3 regions of the Bradyrhizobium zhanjiangense genome follow, and region 2 is predicted to be linked to each of the others. Evidence: riboswitches for the same ligand, from Rfam matches in the RefSeq annotation. Region 2 holds a riboswitch; each other region holds the start of a gene.
The links. Region 2 has a riboswitch for S-adenosylmethionine ahead of metX (homoserine O-acetyltransferase MetX). Riboswitches for the same ligand answer to the same signal wherever they lie in the genome.
Positions count from the first base shown of each region.

Region 1: another riboswitch for S-adenosylmethionine. It lies ahead of XH85_RS43720 (O-succinylhomoserine sulfhydrylase); the one in region 2 lies ahead of metX (homoserine O-acetyltransferase MetX).
Region 3: another riboswitch for S-adenosylmethionine. It lies ahead of XH85_RS24195 (hypothetical protein); the one in region 2 lies ahead of metX (homoserine O-acetyltransferase MetX).

Region 1 covers NZ_CP022221.1:9,139,004-9,149,124, reverse strand. Annotated here, with positions in the region: gene XH85_RS43735 (OpgC domain-containing protein) at 1-949, shown strand, start outside; gene XH85_RS43730 (SGNH/GDSL hydrolase family protein) at 949-1,728, shown strand; gene XH85_RS43725 (SGNH/GDSL hydrolase family protein) at 1,741-2,733, shown strand; gene XH85_RS43720 (O-succinylhomoserine sulfhydrylase) at 2,863-4,050, opposite strand; SAM riboswitch at 4,124-4,203, opposite strand; gene XH85_RS43715 (2'-deoxycytidine 5'-triphosphate deaminase) at 4,313-5,419, shown strand; gene XH85_RS43710 (PAS domain-containing protein) at 5,527-5,940, shown strand; gene XH85_RS43705 (hypothetical protein) at 6,045-7,097, shown strand; gene XH85_RS43700 (MATE family efflux transporter) at 7,418-8,863, shown strand; gene XH85_RS43695 (hypothetical protein) at 8,961-9,428, opposite strand; gene XH85_RS43690 (SRPBCC family protein) at 9,542-9,943, opposite strand.
Region 2 covers NZ_CP022221.1:1,357,142-1,367,262, forward strand. Annotated here, with positions in the region: gene XH85_RS06450 (gamma-glutamylcyclotransferase) at 1-116, opposite strand, end outside; gene XH85_RS06455 (DUF2125 domain-containing protein) at 227-1,411, shown strand; gene XH85_RS06460 (prephenate/arogenate dehydrogenase family protein) at 1,529-2,464, opposite strand; gene hisC (histidinol-phosphate transaminase) at 2,461-3,558, opposite strand; gene XH85_RS06470 (chorismate mutase) at 3,595-4,443, opposite strand; SAM riboswitch at 4,626-4,705, shown strand; gene metX (homoserine O-acetyltransferase MetX) at 4,797-5,999, shown strand; gene metW (methionine biosynthesis protein MetW) at 6,001-6,663, shown strand; gene XH85_RS06485 (alpha/beta fold hydrolase) at 6,770-7,633, opposite strand; gene XH85_RS06490 (TIGR02594 family protein) at 7,849-8,505, shown strand; gene XH85_RS06495 (IS110 family RNA-guided transposase) at 8,817-9,770, shown strand; gene XH85_RS06500 (MOSC domain-containing protein) at 9,796-10,121, opposite strand, start outside.
Region 3 covers NZ_CP022221.1:5,051,586-5,061,706, reverse strand. Annotated here, with positions in the region: gene XH85_RS24215 (FAD binding domain-containing protein) at 1-781, shown strand, start outside; gene XH85_RS24210 ((2Fe-2S)-binding protein) at 778-1,257, shown strand; gene XH85_RS24205 (xanthine dehydrogenase family protein molybdopterin-binding subunit) at 1,254-3,593, shown strand; gene XH85_RS24200 (N-formylglutamate amidohydrolase) at 3,778-4,590, opposite strand; gene XH85_RS24195 (hypothetical protein) at 4,593-4,838, opposite strand; SAM-I-IV-variant riboswitch at 4,967-5,074, opposite strand; gene XH85_RS24190 (branched-chain amino acid ABC transporter permease) at 5,829-6,941, opposite strand; gene XH85_RS24185 (branched-chain amino acid ABC transporter permease) at 6,938-7,804, opposite strand; gene XH85_RS24180 (ABC transporter ATP-binding protein) at 7,812-8,516, opposite strand; gene XH85_RS24175 (ABC transporter ATP-binding protein) at 8,513-9,226, opposite strand; gene XH85_RS24170 (ABC transporter substrate-binding protein) at 9,311-10,121, opposite strand, start outside.

The DNA of each region.
Region 1 (10,121 bases), 1.6 Mb from region 2:
CGTCATCGCCACCGCGCGCATCCTGCGGCGCGTCTGGCAGATCTACGTCGCCCACGTCTTCTTGTTCACGATCTTCCTCGCCGAGATTTCCTATGTGGCGACCAGCTTCGAAAACCCGCTCTACACCGAAGAGATGGGCATCATGGATTTCCTCAAGCAGCCCGACGTCACCATCGTGCAGGCGTTGCTGCTGCGCTTCCGGCCCGTCAACATGGACGTGCTGCCGCTCTACATCGTGCTGATGCTGGCGCTGCCGTTGATCCTGTGGTCGATGAAGTGGAAGCCCGACGTCACGCTCGGCCTCTCGGTCGTGCTCTACGCGGTGACCTGGGAATATGACCTCTACTTTTCGGCCTATCCGAACGGCTTCTGGGCGTTCAATCCGCTGGCCTGGCAATTGCTTTTCGTCTTCGGTGCATGGTGTGCGCTCGGAGGTGCGCGACGCATGTCGCGCATTCTGGCCTCACCGGTGACGATGTGGATTGCGATCGCCTATCTGGTCGCAGCGTTCTACGTGACGCTGACCTGGTACGTGCCGCAGCTCGGTCACCTCATGCCGAAGCGCATCGAACAGTGGATGTATCCGATCGACAAGACCGATCTCGACGTGCTGCGCTTCACCCATTTCCTGGCGCTGGCCGCGCTCACCGTGCGCTTCCTGCCGCGGACCTGGCCGGGTTTGAAATCGCGCTGGCTGCGGCCGCTGATCCTGTGTGGGCAGCATTCCCTCGAGATCTTCTGTCTCGGCGTCTTCCTGGCCTTCGCCGGCCATTTCATCCTGGCCGAGGTCTCCGGCGGCGCAGCCATGCATGCGTTGATTAGTCTCTCCGGAATCCTGATCATGTGGGGGGTGGCCTGGGTCATTTCGTGGTACAAGAGCGTGGCTGACAAGAGCGGTGCGAAAACCAAAAACGCCGTCGGCAACGCCGATCTGGCGGGAGGGGGCTGATGAAGGCGAAGGTTCTCCTGAGCCTGATCCTGCTATGCGGTGGTCTCGCCGCGCCCATGGCGCGCGCGGGCGATGGTGCGTCTGCTGCTCCGGCCGCGCCCGCGGCCTGCGAATTGCCGCCCTATCTGCTCACCAGCGAAAGCCGGCTTCCCAAGGTCGCCGACGCCGTCAAGGCCGGCAAGCCGCTCGAGATTCTGGTCATCGGCAGCCGCTCGACCACGATTCCTTCCTCGGAGAGCAGCTCATATCCGGCGCGCATGGAGGTGAGCCTCAAGGACAAGCTGCCGCCCTCGGAAGCGGTGCACGTCTCCGTAGAAATACAGAGCAAGAGGACGGCACAGGAGACCGCCGCCACCTTCGTTAAGCTGATGGAAGCAAAAACGCCTACTTTGGTCATCTGGCAGACCGGGACCGTGGATGCTATCCGATCCATCGATCCCGACGAATTTCGCAGCGCAGTAACCGAAGGGGTTACTGCGTTGCAAAAGACAGGGGCTGACGTCGTCTTGATGAATTTGCAGTACAGCCCGCGTACCGAAACCATGATCGCGGCGCAGCCTTTTCTCGATAATATGCGCGTGGTGGCGCAGGAGCACGACATCCCGCTGTTCGACCGTTTCGCGATCATGCGACAGTGGAATGATCAGGGCCAGTTCGACCTGTTCAACCCGTCCCGCGGGCCTGAGCTGGCGAAACAGGTTCATGATTGCCTCGGCCGGGCGTTGGCACAATTCGTGATCGACGCTGCCCATCTGGAGCCGGCCCAGCAGCAAAATTGAGGTCTAGCGTTAATGAGTTCTCTCCGCCCTTTTTGTCTGACGTCATGGCTGGCTGCGCCCGCAGCAGCAATGCTGCTGGTGCTGGCACCCGCTTCGCAGCTGCGCGCGCAGACGCAAGCCGCACAGGCGACGCCCGCGCCCGCGCAGCCGGCTGATCCCGCTTCCGCCCCGTCCTCCCAAACCACTGTCGCCGCGACGTCCCCCGACCGGCGCGGCATCACCGCGCGCGCCATCGACAAGGTGAAGGAGGTCGCAAAGTCCGCCGGCGACATCTTCAGCCGCGTGCCCTGCCTGCCGCCGAAGGGCGGCTCGAAGGCGATGGGCACGCTGCCGCATGTCGCAAGCAAGCTCGTCGCCGGCCAGCCCGTCGTCATCGTCGCGTTCGGCTCGTCTTCGACAGCAGGATTCGGTGCGAGTTCGCCGGAGTTCAATTATCCGAACCGCCTCGCCGCACAGCTGCGCCGGCATTATCCGACTGCCGACATCACCGTCGTCAATGCCGGCGTTGGTGGCGAGGATGCGCCCGAGATGATGAAGCGCCTTCAGACGCAGGTGATCGACGTGCATCCGGATATGGTGATCTGGCAGGTCGGCACCAACGCCGTGCTGCGCAACCTCGATCCCGGCGAGACCGCAAAGATGGTCGAGGACGGCATCTCCCGCATCCAGGCTGCGGGCGGCGCCGACATCGTGCTGGTCGATCCGCAATATTCGCCGGCGGTCAACCAGCGCGCCGAGAGCGCCGGCAAGATGGTGAAGCTGCTCGGCAAGGTCGCCGAGCTCCGTCACGTCGGCATCTTCCCGCGCTTCGAGGTGATGCGCGAGTGGCACGAGAAGCAGGCGATCCCGGTCGAGGGCTTCGTCATCGCCGACGGTCTGCACATGAACGATTGGGGCTATGCCTGCTTCGCCCAGCTCCTCGGCGACGACATCATCCACTCCGTCGGCCAGATCAAGCTGGGTGTGAACGTGCCGGCCGACGTGCGCGCGTATCGGCCGATGTAGGTATAAATGCCGTAGGGTGGGCAAAGGCGCGCTCTTCGCGCGCCGTGCCCACCATCTATCGGCAGTGTGATCGTGAATGGTGGGCACGCTTCGCTTTGCCCACCCTACGAGTCCGAGCCTTTGGCTCGCTCACGCCTTCTCCAGCGCCGCGGTGAGATCCTCGATCAGATCGTCCGCATGCTCGAGCCCGGCGGAGAAGCGGATGAAGCCCTCGCTGATGCCGAGCGCGGCGCGGTCTTCCGGCTTCAAACGCTGATGCGTCGTGGTCGCCGGATGCGTGACGAGACTCTTGGCATCGCCGAGATTGTTGGAGATCTTCGCCAGCTTCAATTCATTTAGCACGCGGAACGCGGCCTGCTTGCCGCCCTTGACCTCGAAGCCGACCAGCGTCGAGCCGCCGCGCATCTGCTTCTTCACCAGGGCTGCCTGCGGATGATCGGCGCGGCCGGGATAGACCAGCCGCGAAATCTTCGGATGGCTGGCCAGCACCTCGGCAATGCACGCCGCGGTGTCGGTCTGCGCGCGCACGCGAACGCCCAATGTCTCAAGGCCCTTGAGCAGGACCCAGGCGTTGAACGGCGAGATCGACGGGCCGGTCTGGCGCATGAAATTGTGGATGTGCTCGGCGATGAAGGCTTCCGAGGACAGGATGATGCCGCCCAGACACCGGCCCTGGCCGTCGATGTGCTTGGTCGCCGAATAGACCACGACGTCGGCCCCGAGCGCGAGCGGGCTCTGCCAGATCGGCGTTGCGAACACGTTGTCGACCACGAGCCGCGCGCCGCCCTTGTGCGCGATCTCGGCAATGCCGGGGATGTCGAGCACATCCAACGTCGGGTTGGTCGGACTCTCCAGGAAGAACGTCTTGGTGTTGGGCTTGAGCGCCCGCTGCCACTGGTCGAGATCGAGCCCGTCGACCAGCGTGGTCTCGATGCCGTAGCGCGGCAGCAAATCCTGCACCACATAGAGACATGAGCCGAACAGCGCCCGCGAAGCCACCACATGGTCGCCCGCCTTCAGCGGCGCCAGGATCGCGGTCGTCACCGCCGCCATGCCGGTTGCCGCCGAGCGGGCCGCCTCGGCGCCTTCGAGCTCGATCATGCGGCGCTCGAACATCGCGATGGTCGGATTGGAGTAGCGCGAATAGATGAAGCCGGGATCCTCGCCCTTGAACCGCGCCTCGCACTCCTCGGCGCTGTTGTAGACATACCCTTGCGTCAGGAACAGCGCCTCCGACGTCTCGCCATATTGCGAGCGCAGGGTCCCGGAATGGACCAGGCGGGTTTCGGGACGGTAGGTGGCAGGCGACTTCGACATAAGACCCTCCGACATGACCGTCGAACGAGAACGGTCACAAAAAAACCGGCCTGGATATCTCCACGGGCCGGGATCACAGAGGTCCCCGGCCTGTTTAGCGACTTATTTAACGTGGCTGCAAGCCGGCCGGCTCAAATCACCACGGGATAAGTGATGCTCATATTCCGCAATGCCCTTTCCGTCAAGGCGTCCATCGGATAGCCGTAAAAGGCTAGTATTTCCCGTATATCGGGATGCGTTGCCCCTTGCTGAGGATCCCCGGTTGACGTTCACGGTCGCTGCCGACGCCAATGGTATCCTGCCCGACCGCATGATCGCGGCGATGGCGGAGGCGGGGCTCATCCTGCCCGCGTACGACTTCGTCGAGAGCCAGATCCAGCCGGCGAGCCTCGATTTGCGCCTCGGCGACATCGCCTATCGCGTCCGCGCCAGCTTCCTGCCCGGTCCCGGCGCCACCGTCGCCGAGCGCATCGACGAATTGAAGCTGCACGAGTTCAGCCTGGCTGACGGCGCGGTGCTGGAGACCAATTGCGTCTACATCGTGCCGCTGCTGGAAAGCCTCGCGCTGCCGCCGGAGATCGTCGCGGCCGCGAACCCCAAGAGCTCGACCGGCCGGCTCGACGTCTTCACCCGCGTGATCGCCGATGGTACCCGACGCTTCGACATGATCGGCGCCGGCTATCACGGCCCGCTCTATGCCGAGATCAGTCCGAAGACGTTTCCGGTGCTGGTGCGCGAGGGCTCACGCCTGTCGCAGGTGCGCTTCCGCACCGGCGACGCCATCCTCAATGCCGACGAGCTCGATGCGCTGCATGCCACCGAGCGCCTGGTCGACATCGACGATGCCGATCTCTCCGGCGGCGTCGCCGTCTCCGTCGACCTGTCGGGTGAGAAAGCGAACGGCTTCGTCGGTTACCGCGCCAAGCGCCACACCGGCGTCGTCGACGTCGATCGCCGCTCCGGCTATGCAGTGGAAGATTTTTGGGAGCCGATCTCGGCCCGTCCCGACGGCAGCCTGATCCTCGATCCCGGAGAGTTCTACATCCTCGCCTCCAAGGAAGCTGTGCAGGTCCCGCCCGACTACGCCGCCGAGATGGTGCCGTTCGATCCCCTGGTCGGCGAATTCCGCGTGCACTATGCCGGATTTTTCGATCCCGGTTTCGGCTATGCCGGTGCCGGCGGGCAAGGCGCGCGCGCCGTGCTGGAGGTGCGCTCGCGCGAAGTGCCGTTCATTCTCGAACACGGCCAGATCGTCGGCCGCCTCGTCTACGAGAAGATGCTGGCACGCCCCGACGCCATGTACGGCCAGCGCATCGGCTCCAACTACCAGGCGCAGGGCCTCAAACTATCGAAGCATTTTCGGGTGTAGCCCGATCCTGTAGCCCGGATGGAGCGCAAGCGTAATCCGGGAGTTCTCTCGCTTGTGGCACCAATCCCGGATTACGCTGCGCTCCATCCGGGCTACAAGGTGTTGGCATGACCGATCAATCCGAACTCGACGCAAACATCATCGAAGACGTCGCGGACGCGCTGATCTATTCGGATCGCTCCGGCACGATCACGCGTTGGAATCGGGCATCGACCGCCCTGTTCGGCTTCTCCGCCGGGGAAGCGCTGGGTCAAAATCTCGATCTGATCATTCCCGAGCATCTGCGCGCCGCGCACTGGAAGGGTTTCGAGGCTGCGCTTTCCAGCGGCACGATGAAGCTTGCAGGGCGTCCGACGCTGACACGCGCGTTGCACAAGAGCGGACGCAAGCTCTACATCGAGATGACCTTCGCGCTGGTGCGCGATGCCGCTGGAGCGGTGCAGGGATCGGTGGCGATGGCGCGCGACGTGACGGAACGCGTCGAGCGCGAGCGCGCTGCCAAGGCCGCGCAAAATTCGTGATGCGGAATTGACGGGCCGCCGTGCAGGGCGGCCTGCATGCGCGTCATGTTGCCTGACACCGGGCGCAGTGACACACTCGATCGAAACAACGATCGGGAGCGAACATGACCGCCGCATCAGACACAGCGCAGGAAGCCCAATGGAAACGCTGGCGCGCGGTCGCGGATCTCTATCACGCCTACTTCACGGGCCTGATCCTCACTGTTGTCACGCGGCGCGGCACGGCGGATGCCGCAGAATTCGTCTTCCGCGTGTTCCGCCGCCAGCAGCAGGAGCGCTTCCTGCCGGGCCTGGAAAAGCTCGGCCTGCGTCATCTGCCGCCGGCGGTGGCTGCTGCGCAATATCACTATCTCTCCAACTGGATCGGCGGCGTGCATGTCGAATACATGTATGAGAGCGACCGCAAAGCCTGGATCCGCTATCCGCCGCCGCGCTGGATCTGGAAGGGCACCGCGATCTGCGGCGTGCCCGGCGAGGTCAGCCGCGCGATGCTGCGCGGCTGGCACGCCAACAACGGCGTCGCGCTCGGCGATCTCCGCTTAGGCTTCGTCTGCACCAAGCAGAGCGTCGATGGCCAGGACGGTCTCGAAGGCTATTACCATCAATACGACCACCCACTCGAGCTCGACCAGCGCCTGGTGTTCGCGCGGCATCTGGAGGCCCCTACGTTCGATGCGAAGACCGCGCCGGCTTTGCCGGTTGCGAGCTGGCCGAAACCGCGGCTGGAAAAAGCCTATCGCAACTACGCGATGGAATATGTCCGCACCGCCGCGCCGGTGATGGTGCAGGTGTTCGGTCCGGAAGATGCCGGCTATCTGCTGCACCTCACCGGCAAGCTGATCGGCATGCAGTATTTCGACGAGGTCGCGGCGGCGTTGGCGATGAGCCGCGGCGGTGCGCGCGAATTCGCATCGTTCCTGAACGCGCTGTTCGCCGCGCAGGACGATGCGTCCGAAACGGTGCAATCAGAAGGCGCGTTCGAAACAAGCCAGCAGAGCTGGAAGCTGATGGATGATGTCACCGACTATCACCCCGCCTGCACCAAGGTGCTGGAGGGGTTGTTCCAAGGGCTGGCTGCGGGATGCGGACGAAACATAGGCGTGCACATGCGCACCGCGAAGAGCGGTCGCCCGCCGCTGGTGTGGACGATTGAATAGGCGAGCGGGCCGCCACCACTTCGCCTCTCCCGCCTGCGGGGAGAGGCGGAATCTGCGAAAGCAAATTCCGGGTGAGGGGGTCTCCACGAGTCCAACTGTCACTGCCTTTGCCGCAGCAGCCCCTCACCCCAGCCCTCTCCCCGTAAGAACGGGGAGAGGGAGAAGGAAAGCCGCTGCCGCAGGGCACTCCTGCACCTGACGCAGGGGGAATCGGCGCGCAGCGTGCTAACAAGCCCCTGCCGCGCCCTGCGCGCGAATTGATTTATTCGCACACCTGTTCATTGCCGCGCCGCAATTGGCGCTTGTGCCCGGGAGAGGACATGTCCGACATCGCCGAAATCCCGGTCGATGCACAGGAGCGCCCGCTGCCGCCGCCTCCGCGGCCGGTCAGAAGCGCGCTGACCGATGGCCCGATCCTGCGCACGCTGCTCGGGCTCGCCTGGCCGAACGTGATCGGGTTATCGGCCGGCATGTGCGTGGTCATCGCCGAGACCTCCTATGTCGGCCGGCTCGGTGTCGAGGCGCTGGCCGCGATGGCGCTGGTGTTTCCGACCGTGATCCTAACCATGACGATGTCGGGCGGCGCCATGGGCGGCGCGGTGGCCTCCGCCATCGCGCGCGCTCTCGGCGCCGGAGATCGCGAGCGCGCCGGAACGCTCGCCGTACACGCGATGCTGATCGGCATCAGCTTCGGTCTCGTCTTCATGCTGGGCATGCTGATCTTCGGGCCGCCCCTGCTGGAATTGCTCGGCGGCCGCGGCAATGTGCTGACCCACGCAATCGCCTACACGCAGGTGTTTTTTGGCGGCGCGGTGCTGCCCTGGCTGCTCAACACCATGGCCGGCGTCCTGCGCGGCACCGGCAACATGAAGCTGCCGTCGCTGTTGATCCTCAATTCGGCGGCCTGGCAGGTCGTACTCGGCGGTACCCTGGGCCTCGGGCTCGGACCGGTGCCGCAGCTCGGCATGCGCGGCGTCGCGGCCGGCGCGCTGATCGCTTACTCCATGAATATCTGTATCATGGGTTGGTACCTGTTTTCCGGCCGGGCCCGCATCGCGCCGAGGCTGCGCGGCTTGCGCATCCAATGGGCGATGTTTTTCGACATCCTGAAGGTCGGCGCCATCGCCTGCTTCTCGCCGCTGCAATCGGTGCTGACGATCTCGATCTTCACCCACATGCTGGCGAAGTTCGGCACTGCGATCCTCGCCGGCTACGGCATCGGCGCGCGGTTGGAATTTTTGCTGACCTCGATCGCGTTCTCGTTCGGCATTGCCTGTGTGCCAATGGTAGGGATGGCGATCGGCGCGGGTCGCATCGCGCGCGCCCGGCGCATCGCCTGGATCGCCAGTGCTGCCGCTTTCGTGGCGGTCGGCGCGCCGGCATGCTTCGTTGCGATGTTCCCCGATCTCTGGGTCAATATCTTCACCGACAGCGTCGCCGTGCGCGCAGCGAGCCATCAATATCTGTCAACGGTCGGACCGTTCTACGCTTTCTTCGGCCTTGCAACGACGATGTATTTCTCCTCGCAAGGCGCCGCGAAGGTGATCGGGCCGGTGCTGGCGCAGACCGCGCGGCTGATCTACATCGCAGCCGTCGGCTGGTGGCTGTCGACCCACGACGCCACCGCGCAGAGCTTCTTCTGGCTGGCCGCGAGCTCGATGGTCGTGCTCGGCCTGCTGTCGTGCTCCAGTGTGGTGCTGACCCGCTGGGGACCGCGCCAGACGAAATCTGCGATCAGGCCAGCTCTGTCAGGTGCTGCCGACTAAAGCGCGATGAGATTAGGATGAATCGTCATCGCGCTTTAGGTTGTTGTTTGAGCATGATCTTTTCGGAAAACCGCTGCGCACTTTTCCGGATCATGCTTTAGCGATGCCTATGGCGGCGATGGCCGCCACCGCCGCCGGTGTTGGCGAGCCGCATCAATTGCGGGATCATCGCCATCATGTCGCCGCCACCGACCACGCCCATGATGTCGCCGCCGCCCATGCCGCCGAGCCCGGTCGGCATATAGCCGCCTCCACCCATCGGGATGTAACCGCCGTAGTTCGGCGCACCGAAACCGCCGCCCATCATCCCGCCGACCCCGCCGCCGCCATTCTCCATCATGCGGCTCATCATCGGGCCCATGGTCTGCATCAGCATGGCAAAGCGGCGCTTGCCCATCTTTGCCTTCATCATTTCCAGCATCGGGGCCATCTGGGTCATCATGTCCTCGCCGCCGGCACCGCCGCCGCCAAAACCTGCGAACTGCGCCTTCGCCGGCGAGCTCGCGATCGACAACAACAGCAGCACGGCGGCCGCCTGACAGGTCACCTTGTCCGCACCTCTCATGGCATGCTCCTCGCGTGCGTGGCTCCGCCGGGAGAGCGGAGGCAACCGGGCGCACGTCGCCATGGTTACGGCCGATGAACGGAGGCCTCCGTGAGAAAACTCACATAGGATGATCAGGCCGCCGCGGGCGGAAACGCTCTGTGCAAGGCGGTCACGGCTTCGCCGGTCTGCCCCTGAACATAAGGCGCAAGCTCGTTCGGCAGCATGTCGATGATCCAGACCAGGCGACACCGTTTCTCACCATCGGCAATCACCTGCACCGAGGCGCTGTAGTGCTTCAGCCGCTCGTTGCTGATGGCGTAGACCAGCCGCTGTCGCGCGTCGTCGCAATCGACCAGCACCTCGCGTGCCACCGAGCCATTGGCGAAGGTGACGATGCGCGCGTCACCGTCGAGGGTGCAGGCGGTGACGAAGCCCGGCACCAGCCGCTGATGCAGCGCGCCGAAATCGCGCACCGCGTCCCAGACATCGTGCGCGGAGGCGGGAAGGGGAATGTCATTGTGGATGGAGGCCATGGAGGTGTCCTTGATTCAATAGGTGATCGCCACAAACACCGTCATTGCAAGCGTAGCGAAGCAACCCAGAGTCTTTCCGCGGAGACAGTATTGGTAGGGTGGGCAAAGGCGCATAGCGCCGTGCCCACCGTTTGTCGGCATTGTCGCGAGCAGTTAGTGGGCACGCTTTCGCTTTGCC
Region 2 (10,121 bases):
CGCGCCGGGACGCGCTCCTCGAATTCGAAGCCCGGCCGCCACATCAGCGAGCCGTAGCCGAACACCCAGAGGTCATCCTTGGCTGTGGTGACGGAAGGGAGGGGGATTTCCGACATTTCCGGCACGGCTACCAGAACCGTGCCCCCAAGCGAAGCGAATTCTCCGCCTTTCGTCGGGGGCCGGCCTCGCTTACATTTGCCTGAATCTGGGGGCAAAGGGTCGCCGCATGTCCAATATGACCGTTGCCGCAGGCCGCCGCTCCCGTTGGGGCCTTTTCATTGCACCCGTTCTCGTCCTGATCCTCGCCGTCGCCTGGAGCTGCTTCTGGTTCTATGCGGCGTCGCAGGCCGAAATCGCCGCAGACGCCTGGCGCGCGCAGGAGGCCAAGTCGGGTCGCATCTATGATTGCGCCAAGCGCTCGATCGCGGGCTTCCCGTTCCGCTTCGAGGTCCAGTGCTCCGGTGCCAGCGTCGCCCTGGTGTCGCAGAATGCGAGCAAGACGCCGTTCACGGCGAAGCTCGACAACATCCTGGTCGTCGCCCAGGTCTATGACCCCAAGCTCGTCATCGCCGAGTTCTCCGCGCCGGCGACGCTGACCGACGGCGTCACGCAAAACACCTTCGTGGTGAACTGGAGCAAGGGCCGCGCCAGCGTGGTCGGTCTGCCGGCCGTGCCGGATCGCGCCTCCATCGTGTTCGACGAACCCGGCCTCAACCGTCTCGACGGCAGCGTCCAGGTGCCGCTCGCGCGCGCCAAGCAGATCGAGCTGCACGGCCGCCTCGCGGACGGATCGCCATCCGATCACCCGGTGATCGAGACGGTGGTCCACGTCGCGCAGGGCAGCATCCAGGGCGTTCATCCCTTGCTCGCCGAGCCGTTCGAGGCGGACACCCGCGCGAAGGTCACCGGCCTCACCGATCTCACGCCAAAACCCTGGCCGCAGCGCTTCCGCGAGATCCAGGCCGCCGGCGGCCATATCGAGATCGTGCAGTCGCGGATCCAGCAGGGCGAGATGATCGCGGTTGCGGCCGGCACGCTCGGCCTTTCAGCCAATGGCCGGCTCGACGGCGAATTACAGATGACGGTGGCGGGCCTCGAGCGCGTCATCCCGGCGCTTGGCATCGAGAAGATGCTGGAGGAAGGCGTGCCGCAGGCAACGCTCGACCGCGTCGCGCCGGGTGTGAAGTCGCAGGATCTCAACAATTTGTTCGGCGCGCTCGACCGCGCCGTGCCGGGCCTCGGCAAGGTCATCAAGCAGAACGCCAATGCCGGCGTTGCCGCCGGCATCAATTCGATCGGCACCGAGAGCACGCTGGAAGGCAAGAAGGCGAGAAGCTTCCCGCTCAAATTCGTCGACGGCGCCGTGCTGCTCGGCCCAGTCAAGGTCGGCCAGATCCCGCCGCTGTATTAAGGGCGGAGAGCTCTCCACACCGTCATTGCGAGCGCAGCGAAGCAATCCAGACTGTCTCTGCGGAGGTATCCTGGATTGCTTCGCTACGCTCGCAATGACGAAGAATGAGCAGTTTCGCTACGGCTTCTTCAGCGCCGCATGGGGCCGGCCGAAATCCGGCGCGGCCGAATCCTGGCCTATCTCGACGATGCCGCGGCGGATGGCGCGGGTGCGGGTGAAGTGGTCGAACAGCGCCTCGCCGTCGCCGCGGCGGATCGCGCGGGTGAGCTTGGCGAGATCCTCGGTGAAGGTGCCGAGCATCTCCAGCACGGCTTCCTTGTTGGCGAGGAAGACGTCGCGCCACATCGTCGGGTCGGACGCCGCGATACGGGTGAAATCGCGAAAACCGCCGGCAGAGAATTTGATCACCTCGGATTCCGTCACCTGCGCCAGCTCGTCGGCGGTGCCGACTATGGTGTAGGCGATCAGATGCGGCAGGTGACTGGTGATCGCGAGCACGAGATCATGATGATCCGGCGTCATCACCTCGACCTTGGCGCCCATCGCCGCCCAGAAGGCGCGCAGGCGATCGGTGGCAGCCGCATCGACGCCTTCCGGCGGCGTCAGGATGCACCAGCGGTTGATGAAGAGCTCGGCGAAGCCGGAATCCGGACCCGAATGCTCGGTGCCTGCGACCGGATGCGCCGGCACGAAATGCACGCCCTGCGGCAGATGCGGGGCCATGTCCCTGACCACCGCGCCCTTGACCGAGCCGACGTCGGAGATGATCGCGCCCGGCTTGAGATGCGCGGCGATCTCCCGCGCCACCTCGCCGCAGGCGCCGACGGGAATGCAGAGGATGACGAGATCGGCATCCTTCACTGCTTCCACATTGGTCGCCACGATGTGGTCGACGATGCCGAGCTCGGCGACCCGCGCGCGCGTCTTCTCCGAGCGCGCGGTGGTGACGATCTCGCCAGCTAAGCCCTGGAGCTTCGCCGCACGCGCGATCGAGCCGCCGATCAGCCCGAAGCCGATCAGCGCGACGCGCTGGAAGTGCGCCTGCGCACTCATTTGCCGGCCATGAAGTCGCGCAGGGCCTCGATCACGAGGCGGTTGGCCTCCTCGGTACCGATGGTCATGCGCAGCGCATGCGGCAGGCCGTAGTTCTTCAGCGCGCGCAGCACCAGGCCCCGTTTGGTGAGGTAAGCGTCGGCATCGTCCGCGGTCTTGCCCCTGTCGGAAGGGAAGTGGATCAGCACGAAATTGGCGACGCTCGGCGTCACCTTCAGCCCGAGCTTGCCGATCTCTTCTGTCAGCCGATTGCGCCAGGTCTCGGTGAACTGCTTCGACATCGCCTGGTGCGCGGTATCCTCGATCGCGGCGACTGCGGCATACATTGCCGGCGTCGACACGTTGAAGGGACCGCGGATGCGGTTGACCGCGTCGATGATGTGCTCGGGCCCGAACATCCAGCCGATGCGCAGCGCGGCCAAGCCGTGGATCTTGGAGAAGGTATGCGTCACCACGGTGTTCTCGGTGGTGGCGACGAGCTCGATCCCCATCTCGTAATCGTTGCGCGAGACGTAGTCGCAATAGGCGGCATCCAGCACCAGCAACACGTGCGACGGCAGGCCGGCGCGCAGGCGCTTGACCTCGTCGAACGGCAGATAGGTGCCGGTCGGGTTGTTGGGATTGGCGAGCCAGATCAGTTTTGTCCGCGGTGTCACGGCCTTGAGGATGGCGTCGACGTCGGCGGTGAAGTTGGTTTCGGGCGCGACCACGTTCTTGGCCCCGTTCGCCATGGTCGCGATCGGGTAGACCAGGAAGCCGTGGGTGGTGGAGATCGCCTCGTCGCCCTGGCTGAGATAGGTGTGCGCGAGCAGATTGAGGATCTCGTCCGACCCGGCGCCGCAGATGATGCGGTTGGGGTCAAGACCGAAGGAACGGCCAATCGCCTCGCGCAGCACGCGCGAGGTGCCTTCCGGATAGTCTTCCAGGTGATCCGCCACGTGCTTGAACGCCTCGATCGCCTTGGGCGAGGGTCCGAACGGCGTCTCGTTTGCCGAGAGCTTGAACACCTTGCGGCCCGGCTCCGCCACCGGGCTCTTGCCGGGCGTGTAGGGCGCAATGTCGAGAATGCCGGGATTCGGCACGGGGCGGGACATCTTCAACTCCGAAAGTGGCTTCAGGCGGTTCGCGATCTACGATTTTGGCCCGGTCGGGGGCACCGTATAGCGCGTTGCGTGGCTGCCGACGAGGGCCGTGGAGCGCACCGAGGCCCCCGCCTCGATCAGGGCAGCCTTGATTTTGTCGATGCTGGTCGCGCTCGTGACCGAGACCAGCAATGCCGCGCCGTCGAAGGCGGTATCGGGCACTGCCACGATCTCGGCAAGCGGCGACAGCGCGCGCGCGACCTCGGCGTTCCACCCGGAGACGCGGACGCTGAAGGTCTCGACCTCCGTCACCAGGGCGCTGTCGGCGACGCGCGAGATCGCGAACACCGGCAGTGCGGCCGGATGGTCGGCGCGCTCGACGAACGGCATCCGCGCGATGATCTTGGGCGCGCCGTCGGCTTCCAACTCCAGCCACCACGGCGTGCGGCTCGAGGTCGCCGAGACCAGCGCCAGGTCGCCCTTGGATTTCGCCACCGCCTCCACCGCGGCCTGCGCGCTGAAATGCGCGACGTAAGGCACGGTGAAGCCGAAATGAAAGCGCGCGGAATCGCGCATCGCCGGCTCGCTCACCGAGATGTCGGCATGCACGGAGAACGGCGCCTGCACATAGGTGAAGGTCGAGATGATGACGCGCCAGATGCTCTCGACCGTGTCGAGCGGCAGGATGCCGCGATGACGCTGCACGATCTCGCGCATCATGGAAGCCTCGCGCGCGGGGCGGAACGCCGAGCCGACTTCCTGGGTCTGCTTCACCTGGATCAGGCGGTCGATGATGTCGCCGCGCTGCATCAGGAGGCGATGCATGCCCTCGTCGATCGCGTCGATCTCCTTGCGCAATTCCTGAAGCGATGGTGGCGCGGGCGGACGTTGGGACATGACTGACAAAGGGCTGTTGAGAGGTGCCGATCCGCAAAAGCGGTCAGCTGCGGTCTATCCTGATTAGGCAGGATAGGCAGCGAAAGCAAAGAGAAATGACGGCCTTTTCGATCGACCGCTCGGAGGCAAATCCGGTTGACCCGGGCCGCGACTTGACGAAAACCGCCCCAGACGGTAGTTTTTGCCTGTTCCGTGGTCATTTGAGCCGGCCGGCTTGCAGCCACGTTAAAAAACTCGCTAAACAGGCCGGGGACGCTTCCGATCCCGGCCGAACCTATCGTTCAGGCCGGGTTTTTCATGGCCTGATGTCACTGCGCTCTGAAGTCCGATCGCAAACGAGGTCGATGGTCAAAATGGGTAGCGTCAAGTCGATACCGAGTCCTGCGATCAGCACCGATGATCGGTCACACGAGGTCGATCATCCGAGTTCGCAGGTTATGCGTTTCGGCGCCGATCAGCCGCTGCGGCTCGATTGCGGCATCGATCTGTCGCCGTTCCAGATCGCCTACCAGACCTATGGCGAATTGAACGCCGATCGCTCCAACGCCGTTCTGATCTGCCATGCGCTGACCGGCGACCAGCATGTCGCCAATGTGCATCCCGTCACCGGCAAGCCCGGCTGGTGGGAGACGCTGGTCGGCCCCGGTCGACCCATTGATCCCAAGCACTACTTCATCATCTGCTCCAACGTGATCGGCGGCTGCATGGGCTCGACGGGGCCGGCGTCGATCAATCCCGCCACGGGCAAGGTCTGGGGCCTCGATTTCCCCGTCATCACCATTCCCGACATGGTGCGCGCGCAGGCGATGCTGATCGACCGGCTCGGCATCGACACGCTGTTCGCGGTCGTTGGCGGGTCGATGGGTGGCATGCAGGTGCTGCAATGGACCGCGGCCTATCCTGCTCGCGTGTACTCCGCACTGGCGATTGCTTGCTCGACGCGGCACTCGGCGCAGAACATCGCCTTCCACGAGCTCGGCCGCCAGGCCGTGATGGCCGATCCCGACTGGCACAATGGTGGCTATGCCGACCGCGGCATCCATCCGCATCGCGGGCTCGCGGTGGCGCGCATGGCGGCGCACATCACCTATCTCTCCGACGCCGCGCTGCACCGAAAATTCGGCCGCCGCATGCAGGACCGTGAGCTGCCGACCTTCTCGTTCGATGCCGACTTCCAGGTCGAGTCCTATCTGCGCTACCAGGGCTCGTCCTTCGTCGAGCGCTTCGACGCCAACTCGTATCTGTATCTGACACGCGCGATGGATTATTTCGACATCGCCGCCGATCATGGTGGCGTGCTGGCGAAGGCGTTTGCGGGCATCAAGACCCGCTTCTGCGTGGTCTCCTTCACCAGCGACTGGCTGTTTCCGACCTCGGAATCGCGCGCCCTGGTGCACGCGCTGAATGCGTCGAGTGCTCGGGTGTCGTTCGCCGAGATCGAGACCGATCGCGGTCACGACGCCTTCCTGCTCGACGTGCCCGAATTCTTCGACATCTCGCGTGCCTTCCTGCAATCGGCAGGCAAGGCACGCGGTCTCGACGGCAAAGGTGGCTAGAATGTCCGTACAGGAAGTGCTGCCGTTGAACGGCGTTGCGGCCGGGCCGTCCGGTCAGTTTCGTGCCGACCATCTGCTCGTGGCCGAGATGGTCAAGCCGGGCTCGAAGGTGCTCGACGTCGGCTGCGGCGAGGGCGATCTGCTCCAGCTGCTGGAAACGCGCGGCATCGACGGCCGTGGCATCGAGCTGTCGCGCGAGGGCGTCAATCGCTGCGTCGCCAAGGGGCTTGCGGTGGTGCAGGGTGACGCCGACACCGACCTCGTCAACTATCCCGACGATGCCTTCGATTACGTGATCCTGTCGCAGACGCTGCAAGCGACGCGGCAGCCGCGTGTGGTGCTGGAGAACCTGCTGCGCATCGGCCGCCGCGCCATCGTCTCGTTCCCGAATTTCGGCTTCTGGAAGATGCGGCTCCAGCTCCTGATCGGCGGCCACATGCCGCGCACCGAGAACCTGCCGGCGACCTGGTACGACACCGCCAACATCCACTTCTGCACCATCAAGGATTTCGTCGAGCTCTGCGACAAGATCAACGTCAAGATGGAGCGTTCGGTCGCGCTCGATCTCTACGGCCGCCCGGTGCCGCTGAACCTGCCGTGGTGGGTGTGGAACATGTTCGGCGAGCAGGGCGTGTTCTTGCTGAGCCGCGGGCAAGGAAAGTAGCTTTTCGTCATTGCGAGCGCAGCGAAGCAATCCAGAATCCTTCCGCGGAAAGACCCTGGATTGCTTCGCTTCGCTCGCAATGACGGAGTATGCGGCAATGCCATCGCTAACCCGCCGCCAGGGACCTCGCATCGCGTACCGGCCAGCGGCCCGCTTCCACCAGCGTGACGAACCGCTCCACGCTCTCGTTGAACAGCGCGGGTTCTTCGAGATTGAGTACGTGGCCCGACTTCGGAAACATCGCGAGCCCGGCCGCCGGAAGGTGCTTCTTCAAGAACAGGCTCGGGCCGACGCACGGGTCGTCCTCGTCGCCGCAGATGATCAGCGCCGGCGTTGAGGCGCGCTTGATCGCGTCCGTCATCGTGTAGATCGAGGGACGGCCGCCCTGGAAGCCGCGCATCGTGCGCGCCGAGCCGCTGGCGTCGTGCCGCGCCAGCGCGGCGTAGAAATCGGCGTGGCCGCGCGGGTCCTTCACCAGGAAGGGAATCCGGCTCGGCGCCTCGCGCGTGACCTTTGCGACTTCCGCGGAGCCAGATGTCTCGAACTGCTCGGCATTGGCGCGGCACTGCTTGCGCCAGGCATCGAGATTCTCGATCTCCGAGCCCGAGCCGACGCCGGCCAGCGTCATCGACAATGCGCGCTGCGGCGCGTTGAGCCCGATCTGGAGCGACGAGTAGGCACCCATCGACAGGCCGACGAGATGCGCGCGCTCGATCCCGAGATGATCGAGCACCGCGAGCGCATCGGTGTAGAAATGCGTGTAGGTATAGACCTCGCCATCGGGCACGTCCGAGGGCGTGTAGCCGCGCGCAGAGTAAGTGATGCAGCGATGACCGCGCGAGAAGTAGCGCATCTGCGGCTCCCAATTGGTGTAGTCAGCCGCAAACTCGTGCAGAAAAATGATCGGCGATCCCTGGCCCGCCTCCTCGAAATAGATGCGGACGTCATCCTTGGTCGTGGCGTGGGGCATTAACCGTTTCCCTCTGTTCAAGCCGCATTTGGAGGATCGCAGTTAATGCTGTTGTCCGCAATGCGGCAGCATCAGATGAGTATTGACGCAAAATCATCGCAGCTATTCGCCGACGCGGCGTCTTTTTCTCGCCACATGGGACGGCTTAACGGCCTTTCGGATGTCGGCCGCCGCACGGGCCGATGGGAAGTGGGGGTGTTAATCAAGGATGAAGAATGTTTGAGTTGTTTGCGTATCGCCTGTCGCGTTGTGTTGTCGCGCTGGCGCTTTTCTTCGCGGCGGTCGCCGTGCTCGTTTCTCCGGCCTCAGCGCGGCCGCATCATCGTCATAGCGCAGAGCGGCACGTTTACGTGCATCACGCCAGACATTATCACTACCGCCACCATGCACGCAGCTCGCGCTTCGAGCGCAGCGCAGCGCAGTTGCAGGCGAGTGGATTCGCCAACACCCAGGCGAGCTATGATCCGAACGCCAATAGCGGCGGCATGGCCAACAACGCGATGAGCAACGGCGGCTTCGGCGGCGGATCGGGCCTCGTGTCCGAGGCGCGCCGCTATCTCGGCGGCAATCCGACCGGACGCGGCAGCCTGTGGTGCGCGCGTTTCATGAACATGGTGCTGCAGCACACCGGGCATCAGGGCACCGGCTCCGACATGGCGAGCTCGTTCGCGCGCTACGGCACGCGCGTCTCCGGTCCGCAGGTCGGCGCCATCGCGGTGATGTCGCGCGGCGGCCGGGGCGGCCATGTCGGCATCATCACCGGCGTCGATGCAAAGGGAAATCCGATCATGATCTCCGGCAACGACGGCAACCGCGTCCGCGAGGCGCCGGTCTCGCGCGGTCGGATCTATGCGTATGTGATGCCGAATTAACGACGGAGCCGTAGGGTGGGCAAAGGCGCAAGAGCGCCGTGCCCACCGGCGGTGCGTCAGCGTTCGCTAGCAGGAACGGTGGGCACGCTTCGCTTTGCCCACCCTTGTAATAGCGCAATCAGATATTGTCGGCGTGTTCCGTGAGGAATGGCCTGCCGCGGCTGCAACCCGCGGCAGGCCGCTGGCGATCGGATCGCGCCCACCCTGAGCAGTTTGTGGCTGCCCCGTAGCAGGATCGCGCCAGCACCTTCATCGGACCCGGATGGTTGCCGGAACAATCAGGTTCGCTTCACAAGGCAGGGTCGACGAAGATGGCACAGACTAGCACGACGACAGCGGGAATCGATACGTCCAAGGCGAAGCTCGACATTGTAGTTCATGGTCGAGACGAGGGTTGGGAGGTCGCCAACGACCTTCCCGGTTGGCGGAAGCTGGTGCAGCTGCTGACCAAAGCTGGCGTCAAGCGAGTCGGGATCGAAGCGACCGGCGGTTACGAGCGTGGGGTAGTGGAGCATTTGCGTGCGGCCGGCGTCATCGTGCTGGTGCTGCAGCCGATCCAGGTCAAGGCGTTCGGCCGCTCCCGATTGCGTCGCGCCAAGAACGATACGCTGGATGCCGCGCTGATTGCTGCCTGCGCGGCATCGCTCGAAGAGGTGAGGAGTGCGCCGGATCCGCGCTTGGCGGAGCTCGCCGAGCAGCTCACCTTCCTCGAGCAGATCGAGGACGACATCAAGCGCTTCAAGACCCGGCTCGAGCATCTCGAGAAGCCTCGGCTACGCCGCATCGTGCTGGATGACATTGCCCGGTTGAAGGCAAGGCGGCTCTCCCAAATCCGTCACCTCGCCAAGCAACTACGCGCTCACCACGATCTCGCTGTCCGCCTTGACCTCGTGATGAGCATTCCCGGGATCGGTGAGCGCACGGCACTGGCCCTCCTGGTCCGCATGCCTGAACTCGGCCGTGTCAGCCGGGAGGAAGTCGCAGCCCTTGCCGGGCTGGCTCCCTTCGACAACGATAGCGGGCAGTACAAGGGCCAACGCCGTATCGCCGGCGGCCGCGCTCGCCTGCGTCGCTCTCTGTTTGCGGCAGCCCTGCCTGCGGCCTTCCGCTGGAACAAGGCCGTCATGGCCCTCTATGCCCGCCTGACTGCGGCCGGAAAGGCTCACAATGCCGCTCTCATCGCATGCGCGCGCAAGCTGCTCATCTATGCCAACACCGTCGTGCAACGCGGAACGCCGTGGACTGAAAAACTCCTCGGCGTTTAATGGTTGCTACGGCAGCGGTGCCTCGTCACACCAGCTTCGGCTCTTCCACCGCGACCGCATCGCCGACGCCGATCTCGCCGCCTTCGATCACCTCGGCATAGATGCCGCAGTCCATGTGGCCGAGATTGCGCGAGAGCGTGGGCGGGATTTCGAGATCGCGCTTTGCGGTGACGGGGTCGACATTGGTGGCCGGGCAGCGGACGATGCGCTTGACCACCTTCAGCCGGGCGTCACCGATCGCAAGCGTCTGACCGACGAGGTCGAGCTCCGACCAGGCCGGCCAGCCCTTCAGGTAGAGATTGGCGCGGAAGCGCAGGGGGTGGACTGCGGCGCCGCCCAGCATGGTCTCGA
Region 3 (10,121 bases), 3.7 Mb from region 2:
GGCCGGCGGTCAGTCGCTGATGCCGATGCTGAACCTGCGCGTGATCGCGCCCGATCACCTGATCGACATCAACCGCATTCCGGAGCTGGCGGGTATTCGCGAAACGGCCGATGGAATCGAAATCGGCGCCATGACGCGTCAGGCCGATATTCTCTCCTCGCCGATCATCCGTGATCGCCTGCCGTTGCTTACTCGTGCGCTCGAGCATGTCGGCCACATCCAGACCCGATCACGCGGAACCATCGGGGGTAGCTGCTGCCATCTCGATCCATCTGCCGAGCAGCCGGCGATCTGCACCGCTCTCGATGCTGAATTCGTCGCGATCGGACCAAAGGGTCGCCGTGTGATCGCGGCCGCCGATTGGTTTCAGGGCATGTTGCAATCATCGCTCGACGATCAGGAATTTCTTGAGGCCGTGCGATTCAGACCTTGGGCCAAAGGCCACGGCTACGGCTTCGCCGAATACGCGCGCCGCCACGGTGACTTTGCGATCTCCGGTGCGGCTGCACTGCTCGAGGCCGACGGTGGCAGTCGGATCGCGCGAGCGGCGCTGCTGGTGTTCGGTGTCGAGGAGGCTCCACGGCGTCTTTACGAAGCTGAAGCGGCTCTCGTCGGCCAGATCGCCAGCGAGATCGCGCTCGCGCCGATCCTTGACGCGGCACGCGCGCTCGATCCGATGGAAGACGTTCAGGTGACGGCGGACTATCGCCGCCATCTCGCCGGCACCCTGCTCGGCCGCGCCTTGCGCGAGGCCTGCACCAGCCTGGAACAGCGCTCATGAGCGAACGACACCTGACCTTCACGCTCAACGGCGAGCGGCGCGAGGCCAGCGCCGAGACAAGGACGCACTTGGCCGACTTCCTGCGTCACGGCCTGGGGCTCACCGGAACACATGTCGGATGCGAACATGGCGTCTGCGGCGCCTGCACCGTCATCGTCGATGGTGCACCGGTGCGATCGTGCCTGATGCTGGCCGTCCAGATCGACGGCTGCACGGTCGAAACGGTCGAGGGCCTTGCCACGGGCGGCCAACTCTCCCCGCTGCAGCAGGCTTTTGCCGATCATCACGGATTGCAATGCGGGTTCTGTACGCCGGGTATGCTGATGACGCTCGAAGCTTTTCTGCGCGTCACGCCCTCTCCGACCCAACAGGACGTCAGGATAGCGATCTCCGGCAACACGTGCCGCTGTACCGGCTACCAGGGAATCGTCGAAGCGGCCCTGACAGCCGCCGCAGCAAAGGGTAGCCGCCCATGAGCGCGCGTTATTTCGGAGCTGCGGTCACCCGCGTCGAGGATCCCCGCCTGCTGACAGGACGCGGACGCTATGTCGACGACTCGGAATTCCCGGGCATGCTGCATGCCGCGTTCGTCCGGGCGAGTGTGGCCCACGGCCGCATCCGGAGCGTCGACACGGGCGAAGCGAGCGGCATGCCGGGCGTCGTGGCGATTTACACGATGGCGGATTTCGCAGGTATTGCGCAGGGCCAGATGCCGCCGATGGCCCCGCACCCGCTCCTGCCGACACCGATTACTTATCACCCGTTGGCTGTCGAGGAAGTGCGTCACGTCGGCGAAGCCATCGCGATCGTGCTGGCCGACGACCGGGCAAGGGCAGAAGATGCCGCGGCCGCCGTGTCGCTCGACATCGAGGAATTGCCGGCCGTTGCCGACGCCGTCCTTGCCTCGAAGGCGGGAGCGCCCAGAGCCGACAGCAAGCGGCCGAGCAACATCGCGGCCACCATGAAGGCCGGCTTCTCCGATTGCGGCGCGGTGTTTGCGAAGGCCGACCATGTCCTCACCGAACGCTTCGATATTCATCGCGGCGGCTGCCATTCTATGGAATGCCGCGGCGTGGTTGCCAGCGTCGATCCGCATTCAGACGTGCTGACGCTCTCTACGTCCTCGCAATCGCCCTACATGGTGCGGCGACACCTTGCGACCTATCTCAACCGCGATGAGAGCCAGATCCACATCATGACGCCGGATGTTGGCGGCGGCTTCGGCCCCAAGGCCAATGTCTATCCGGAGGAGTTCGCTGTTGCGCTCGCCGCGCTCAAGACCGCGCGGCCGGTCAAATGGATCGAGGACCGCCAGGAGCACTTCGTCGCCACGACGCAGCAGCGCGGACAGGTCTGGACGCTCGATGTCGCCTTCGACCATGACGGGCGCATGCGCGCGATCCGGGGCCATTGCGTTCACGACAACGGCGCCTACGCGCCCTACGGCCTCATTCTGCCGGCAACAGCCCTCGCCAGCTTTCCGGGCCCATACGCGCTTGAGGCGCTCGACCTTACAATTGACGTCGTGTTAACCAACTTGGTGCCGACGTCACCGGTACGTGGCGCATGCCGTCCAAACGCCGCGTTTTTGCTTGAACGCCTCGCCGACCGTATCGCGCGCCACCTCGGCATCGACCGACAGGAAGTGCGCCGGCGCAGCTTCGTTCGCGCCGACCAGATGCCTTACTCTACTGGCATGAAGGCGCGTGATGGCTCACCGATCTCCTATGACAGCGGCGACTACATCGCCGCTCTGGATCTCGTACTCCATAAAATCGACGCTTCCGGCTTCCAAGCCCGCCGCGCGGCAGCCGCGAAGCGCGGCAAGCTGCTTGGTCTTGGTATCGCATCCTGCGTCGAGGATACCGGCCTCGGTCCGTTTGAAGGAGCTTCGGTTCGGGTCACGCCGGCGGGAAAGGTCGTTGTCAGCACCGGTGCATCAAGCCAGGGCCAAGGTCACCGCACGGCGCTTGCGCAGATCGCCGCCGACGCGCTCGGCGTCGACCTGAATGACGTCAGGGTCGAGACCGCCGACACGTCGAAATTCCCGCTGGGCATGTCCACCATTGCAAGCCGGATCGCAGTAACAGCCGGCTCTTCGGTTGAACTGGCGTCACAGAAGGTGCGAGCCAAGGCCATCGCCTTTGCCTCCCACAAGCTGGAAGTCGGAGAGCAGGATCTTGAACTCGAAGGCGGCGCTGTACGCGTCAAAGGGGTCCCGGGATTGAATGTCAGCCTGTCGGAAATCTCACGAACGCTGGCCGGGAATGTCGGAATGAGCCTGCCCGGCGCCATGGAACCCGACCTTGCTGCGACTGCCTATTTCAACTCCACCGCCCTGACATTTGCCTATGGCGCTAACGCCTGCGAGGTCGAGATCGACCCTGAGACCGGTGATGTGCGGGTTGTTCGCTACGTTGTGGTTCACGACTGCGGCAAGTTGATCAATCCGCTGATTGTCGACGGCCAAATTCGTGGCGGGGTGGTGCACGGGATAGGCAACGCGCTGTTTGAACGGATGATCTATGACGAAGCCGGTCAGCCTCTGACGACCACTTACGCCGATTACCTGCTACCTTTGGCCTCCGAGATGCCGCCGATTGAGATCCATCACATGGAGACACCGTCTCCGCGCAACCCGATCGGCGTCAAAGGCGCCGGCGAGGGCGGCACAATTCCAGCCGCGGCCTGCGTGATCTCGGCCGTCGAGAATGCGCTGGGATCAAATGCGCCGTTCATCCACCTTCACCCGATTTCGCCGCAACAGGTGATGAAATGGTTAGAGCTGAGCGGATCGGCGGCGCAGGCCTGATTGCCAATCAGGCCATCACCCGACCTGATCACCAGCGAACATAGCACTTTGCACCGGAAGTCGCCGATCCCGCTGTCCGGCGCGATTCCGAAGCATCTTACTAGCCCGACAAGCCAGCCAGATCTTCACCGCCGTTTCGCAGCAATGCATTCGTCCCCGCGCCAGTGTCGAGTGCGCTCTATGGCTATGCAGAAAGGAAGAAAGTCGCCGCAGTCGACACAAGAGTGCCAACCGCTTCCCTGCACTTCTCAAAGCTGACGAGACGATCGCCGGTAAGCTCATTCATGTAGACCCGCCGGTTCACCTCTATCATTATCGATTGGACCCTCGTGTCGGCACCGTAGTGTTTCGCCGGAATGAGCGCGCCCGCAAATGGTCTGTCAACAGCAACGGTGAACCCGAGCTTCCCTGCAGCGTCTGCAACTGCTCCAGCCAGTCCATGCGCGGTGTGGAGAGAATCCGTGCCAATGCAGATTTCAGGTCTCTGCGGGTCCTGGTCAGGCTCGTGCGGTAGCGGACGATCAGCGAAACTGTGGCAATCGATAATGAGGCAACGGTCTTCACGGCGGAGCACCTTGTCAATGGCCGAAGTGAGTAACTCATGATGCGGCCAATACCAGCGGGTCATGACACGCTCACGTTCAGCCACCGAAACTGTGGCCCGCAGCCGGCTCCCGGTGCTGGTTGCGCCATAGATCGCGCCCATGCCGCGGCCTGCCATCGGCTCGTCTGCATCCTTGGGAAAGCGTTCCACGTCGCATACCAGCCGGCTCACTGGAAACACAACTCGCTCCGCTTCATGAAGCGTAGGTGGGAACAGCTCGGCGGTGAAGGCGTCCGTCATTCGCAGCAACTCTGTTTCGAGCTCCAACTCGCTGACGGAAAGTTGCGCACGCTCGTCGGCCGGTATCAGGCGAGAACTGTGAGGAATGTGCAGTACAGCGATCTTTGTCGCATCCATACCGTTTCCGGTTTCGATGCTTTGCCGCACGGTCATCGTCAGTTCTCCCCGATCCGGATGGCCCATGGCGCGTCGGGCTCGTTGATCCGGCCAATTTGGTGCGCGTTGCGGACCAGCCGTTCGGCTTCATGCAAGGTCACGGTCCTGTTGTTCATCCTGATCGCGATCCGGCCTCGGGCAAGACCGCTGGCGAGAGCGTTATAGAGCAGGCGCTGGACAAAGCCCGATGATGAACAGCCGGTTTCAGCGATTATCATGCTGCGGATTGGCATGATGCGGTCCACGCGGACAATGGCTGGAGCGGGAAGAGAAGACGCGGCCAGTCCGATGATGACACCGCGCCGCGTTGGCGGAGCGGAATACAGATTTGGAGGTGGGATAGACATGTTGCCCCCTGAGCTTCGCCGGAGGCTTGTACTGCTTGGATTGCCACTGGATGGCCCCATCCCACAAGTGTGGATACCACCTTACCGCAGCGGGCAGGTTGGTGAAGGTACCAGCCTTCGTCTTGATGTACCTTGTACATAGGAGACGAACGAGGGGCGTTCAAGTGGCGCCCCCGATCTGCTCTCGCGTCCAGAGGTCCATCGACTTCGAAATCACTACCGACCCCTCAACTGAAGCCCGCCTGACGTGCTCCGTCCGCTCTGTACGCTGTAGTGCGCCACAACACTCCGTTCGCCTGAGCGAGGTGGAATCCAGACACTGATCCCGCTTAAGTGGAGGTCAGAACTCGGGTCAACGCTCGGACTCAGGACAAGCAGCCACGCCAAGACTACGCCTAACCGCGCAACAGCGCCCGATTGCACTACTCCCACTCAATCATTTCGAACGACGTTTCGCCGTTGATTTACAAGAACAAACCTTCAAATCTGACGGACAAATGCCGACGGTATACCCGTCGCAAATTTTTGGTCTTGAATTCACAGGAAAATTTGGCTGGCTCTGACAGGTTGTACCTTCAGCAAGTATCGGAATCAATCGTGGCATTAGACAGGCCTCAAACTCGGAACGGTCTGCTATTGTGCTCTCCTCGACTTGTAGCAGATACCGTCATCGGTCAAATCGGACCGGCCTTAGTGTCAGGTTTGCGCCCACAGCGGCCACTCCTAACAACTTAGCTGTGCACGCTCCGGAGCATGTGTGGAGTCGAATGCCGAAAACGTTCTGACGGAGGCGCCTTTCCTGCGCTGCTAATCTGCAGCAAAGCCAGAGGTCACAAACGCCAAGAAAAATTGGGAGAGTGAAGGGACGATTACCTGGCACAAGGTTCGTCATAATGGCATTGGACTGGACCCGCTGCGGCCGAGCCAGCGCTGGGTCGGGAACAGCTGCAATTGCCAGCGTCGCGCTGCCGCGCCCCACACGCCGCTCGGCATGAACAGCATGATCAGGATGGCGAGCGTGCCGAGCACGACCAGATAGAGACTGCCAAACTGGGCGAGATAGGTGACGAGCCCCCAAAGCAGGAGCACGCCGACCATCGGACCTTCGATGGTGCGCACCCCGCCAATCACGACGATGAAGATGACATAGGCGGTCCAGTCGGTGACGCTGAAGGCTGCATCAGGCGAAATACGCGCCTTCTGCAAATAAACCACGGCGCCGACCATGCCCGTGGCGAACGCGACCGCGATCCACAGCACGTGGCGAGTCCGCGCGGTGCGGACGCCGACGCTGCGCGCCGCCGCTGCGTTGTCACGGCTTGCGGCCAGCGCAAGGCCGTGGTGCGAGCGCATGAAGGCGTAGATGCCGAGCGTGACCAGCACGGCGAGCAGCAGCGCCAGCCAGTAAACCAGCACGTCACGCGCGGCCGCCGGGCGCAGGCCAAGCAGCGCCTGCACAGTCTTCAGCCCGACCATCTGGGACAGTTCGCCCGGCGATATCGACATCCCGGTGCCGCCGCCGAGCGACTTGAACTGGGCGCAGATCAGCCGCAGCGCCTCGGCGGCGACCCAGCTGCCGATCGCGAAATATGGTCCTTCCAGCCGAAACAGCAGCGGCCCGAGCATCGCCGCGACCAGCGCCGCGAACAGTCCGGCCAGCGGGATCGCCGCAACCGGATCGAGCCCGGCCATCACGATGCCGGCAAACAGCGCATAGGCGCCGAGCCCGACAAATGCCTGCTGCCCGACCGATACCTGTCCGCCCCACCCGGCCAGCACGTTCCAGAGCTGCGCCAAGGTGAGCATGGTGAAGACGAAGATCAGATCCTGGATCAGGTTGCGCGAGGCGATCGCGGGCAGCGCGGCCAGCGCCACGATCAGTGCGATGCCGGCCATGGCCGCGACGCGCGACAGCCGTGTGCCGACCCGAACCTGCCACACCGGCGCGACCGCCGGGCGCTGCTCGCGGCCTGCCGGGATATGGATGCTTTCGACGCTCATCTCCGCCTCGCCGGGAACAGGCCGCGCGGCCGCACCATCAGAACGGCGAGGAAGGCGAGATGGCCAGCTAGGATCTGCCATTCCGGATTGATCCGCCCTCCGATCGCCTGCGCCAACCCGAGCACGATGCCGCCCGCCAGCGTCCCCCACAGGCTGCCGAGCCCGCCGATGATCACCGCCTCGAATGCGTAGAGCAGCCGCGCCGGTCCGATCGACGGATCGAAGCTGGCGCGGATACCGAGCACAACAGCAGCGATCACCGACACTGCGAGCGACAGTCCGACCGCGATGGCGTAGACATTGCGCTCGTTGACGCCCATCAGCTGCGCGATCGCGGGATTATCCGCAGTGGCGCGGAAGGCGCGGCCGAGCGAGGTGCGATAGAAGATGAGCTGGAGCAGCGCGACGGCGGCAACCGCCGTCACCAGCGCGGTCAGCGGCGCCAGCCCGACGCTCAGGCCGGGGGCGAGCGCCACCGACGAGGATTCGAAGGCGCCTGCCTGCAGCCGGCGGCTGTCGGCGCCGTAGCCGAGCAGCAGTCCGTTCTGGATCACGATCGACAGGCCGAAGGTGACGAGCAGGGGCGGCAGGATGTCATCGCCGAGCACCCGCTCCAGCACCAGCCGCTGCAACACGAAGCCGAGCACGAACATCGTGATGACGACCAGCAGGGATGCGGCCGCAAGCGGCAGACCGAACGCGGTGGTGGCGCTGAGCACCAGATAGGCGGCAAGCAGGATCAGATCGCCATGCGCCAGATTGACCAGGCGCATGATGCCGAAGATCAACGACAGGCCAAGTGCGAACAGCGCATAGACGCCGCCGAGCAGCACGCCTTCGATGATGGTGTCGAACCCGCCCATCGCCCCCTCATGCTCCGAAATAGGCCGCGCGGATCGTGTCCTGATCGACATCCCCTGGCCGTCCGCTCAGCGTCACCCGCCCCTCCTGCAAACAGTAGAAGCGATCCGAAGCCCGCAATGCGCGGGCGATGTCCTGCTCGACCAGCACGATGGCGGTACCGCCAGAGCGGATCTGCGGCAGCATGCGGTAGATGTCCTCCACCACGATGGGCGCGAGGCCGAGGCTGATCTCGTCGCACAGCAGGACCTGTGGGTTGGACATCAGCGCGCGGCCGATCGCCACCATCTGCTGCTGCCCGCCCGACAGCGCGGTGACGGCGCGGTGTCGCCGCTCCTTCAGCACCGGGAACATGCGGTAGACCGCGGCGAGATCCCACGGCGCGCTGCGTTCGCCGCCATAAGCGCCGATCAAGAGGTTCTCCTCGACGCTGAGCGAGGGAAACAGCTGGCGGCCCTCCGGCACCAGCGCGAGGCCGAGCCGGACGATGCTGGCGGCGGACGCATCGCCGATCGCCCGTCCCTCGAGGCGGATCGCATCGGGACGGTTCTTCACCAGCCCCGCCAACGATTTCAGCATGGTCGACTTGCCGGCGCCGTTGGCGCCGATGACTGCGACCGCCTCGCCCTCGTTCAGCTCGAAATCGATGCCGAACAGCGCCTGGAAGTCGCCGTAGAACGCATCGAGCGCCGTAACATTGAGCAGCGCGGTCATGCCGGCACGCCCATATAGATGGTCTCGACCTCGCGCGAGCGCATCACCTCGACCGGTGCGCCCTGGGCGACGACCTTGCCAAAGTTCAAGACGACCAGCCGCTGCACCACCGCGAGCAGCGCATGCACCACGTGCTCGATCCAGATGATGCCGACGCCTTCGGCATGGATGGTTCTGATAGTCTCGACCAGTTCGTGGCATTCGGCATCGGTGAGGCCGCCCGCGATCTCGTCGAGCAACAACGTGCGCGGCCGGGTGGCGAGCGCTCGCGCCAGTTCGAGTCGCTTGCGATCGAGCAGCGGCAGGCTGCCCGCGAGCCGATTGGCCTTGGCTTCGAGGCCGGTCAGATCGAGCATGCGGCCGCAATGCTGGATCGCATCCGCCTCCGACAGGCCGCCGCCGAACAGCGCGGCGACCGCAAGGTTCTCGAACACCGAGAGATGGTCGAACGGTTGCGGGATCTGGAACGAGCGCCCGATGCCGGCGCGGCAGCGTGCTTCCGGAGAAAGGCCCGTGATGTCGACGCCATCGAGCGCGATGCGGCCGGCGTCCGGCCGCAACAGCCCGGTGACGAGGTTAAACAGCGTCGATTTGCCGGCGCCGTTCGGCCCGATCACGCCCAGCGCCTCGCCGGAAGACAGCGTCAGGTCGATCGCGTCGGCAACGACGATGGCGCCGAACCGTTTCGAGATGGCATTGAGTTCGAGCATGGTCGCCCACATTTGGTTTCGGCGGAGAGGAGATGCGCAGCAACGCCACGCATCCTCTTCCTTCGATGAAGCAGCTGGCTTGCGCTAGCTCAGCGCCTGCATGTCGCCGCCGAGCGGAATCTGCGGCGCCAGTTTGTTGTCCGTGATCACCATGTTGTACTTGTCGCCGCTGAGCCGCCACTGGCCGCCGACCAGCGGCGTCTTGGCGATGTTCTTCGCAGCGAACGGCGGCACGGCGCTGGAGCCGAACTCGATCTGGCCAACGATCGTATCGAGCCTGGTGGCGCCGATCGCCTTCGCGAGCGCCGCGCCGTCCGCTGGGTCGCCGGAGCGCTTGATGGCGTCGATTGCGACCTCGAACAGCGAATGCACGAAGCCGATCGGCTGGGTCCATTGCTTGCCGGAAGCCTGCTCATATCCCTTGGCGAGATCGGCGGCGCTGACGCCGCTGAGGCTCGACTTGTAGGGATGCGTCGGCGTCCACCACACCTCGGTCGAGATGTTGTTGCCGCCCTTGCCGAGCGCTTGCACTGACGCCGGGAACAGCAGCGCCTTGGCGACCGATACGACTTTCGGCTTCAGCCCCTTCTGCCGCGCCTGGTTCCAGAACGTGGTGAAGTCGGGCGGGATGATCACGCCGGTGATGATCTCGGCATCGGCACCACGAAACGCCGCGATCTGCGAGCTGAAATCGTCGGTGAGGTTCTGGAAGCGGCCGGGATCGGTGAGCTTGAAACCTTGCTTGGCCAACACGGGCGGGAAGCCGATGGTGGTGTCGCCCCAGGCGTTGCCGTCGGCATCGTTGGGGAACAGCGCGCCCACCGACTTGTTGGTCGCGACCCGGCTCCACATGCTGGTGAAGACGCCGATCACGTCCTCCAGTCCCCAGAAATAG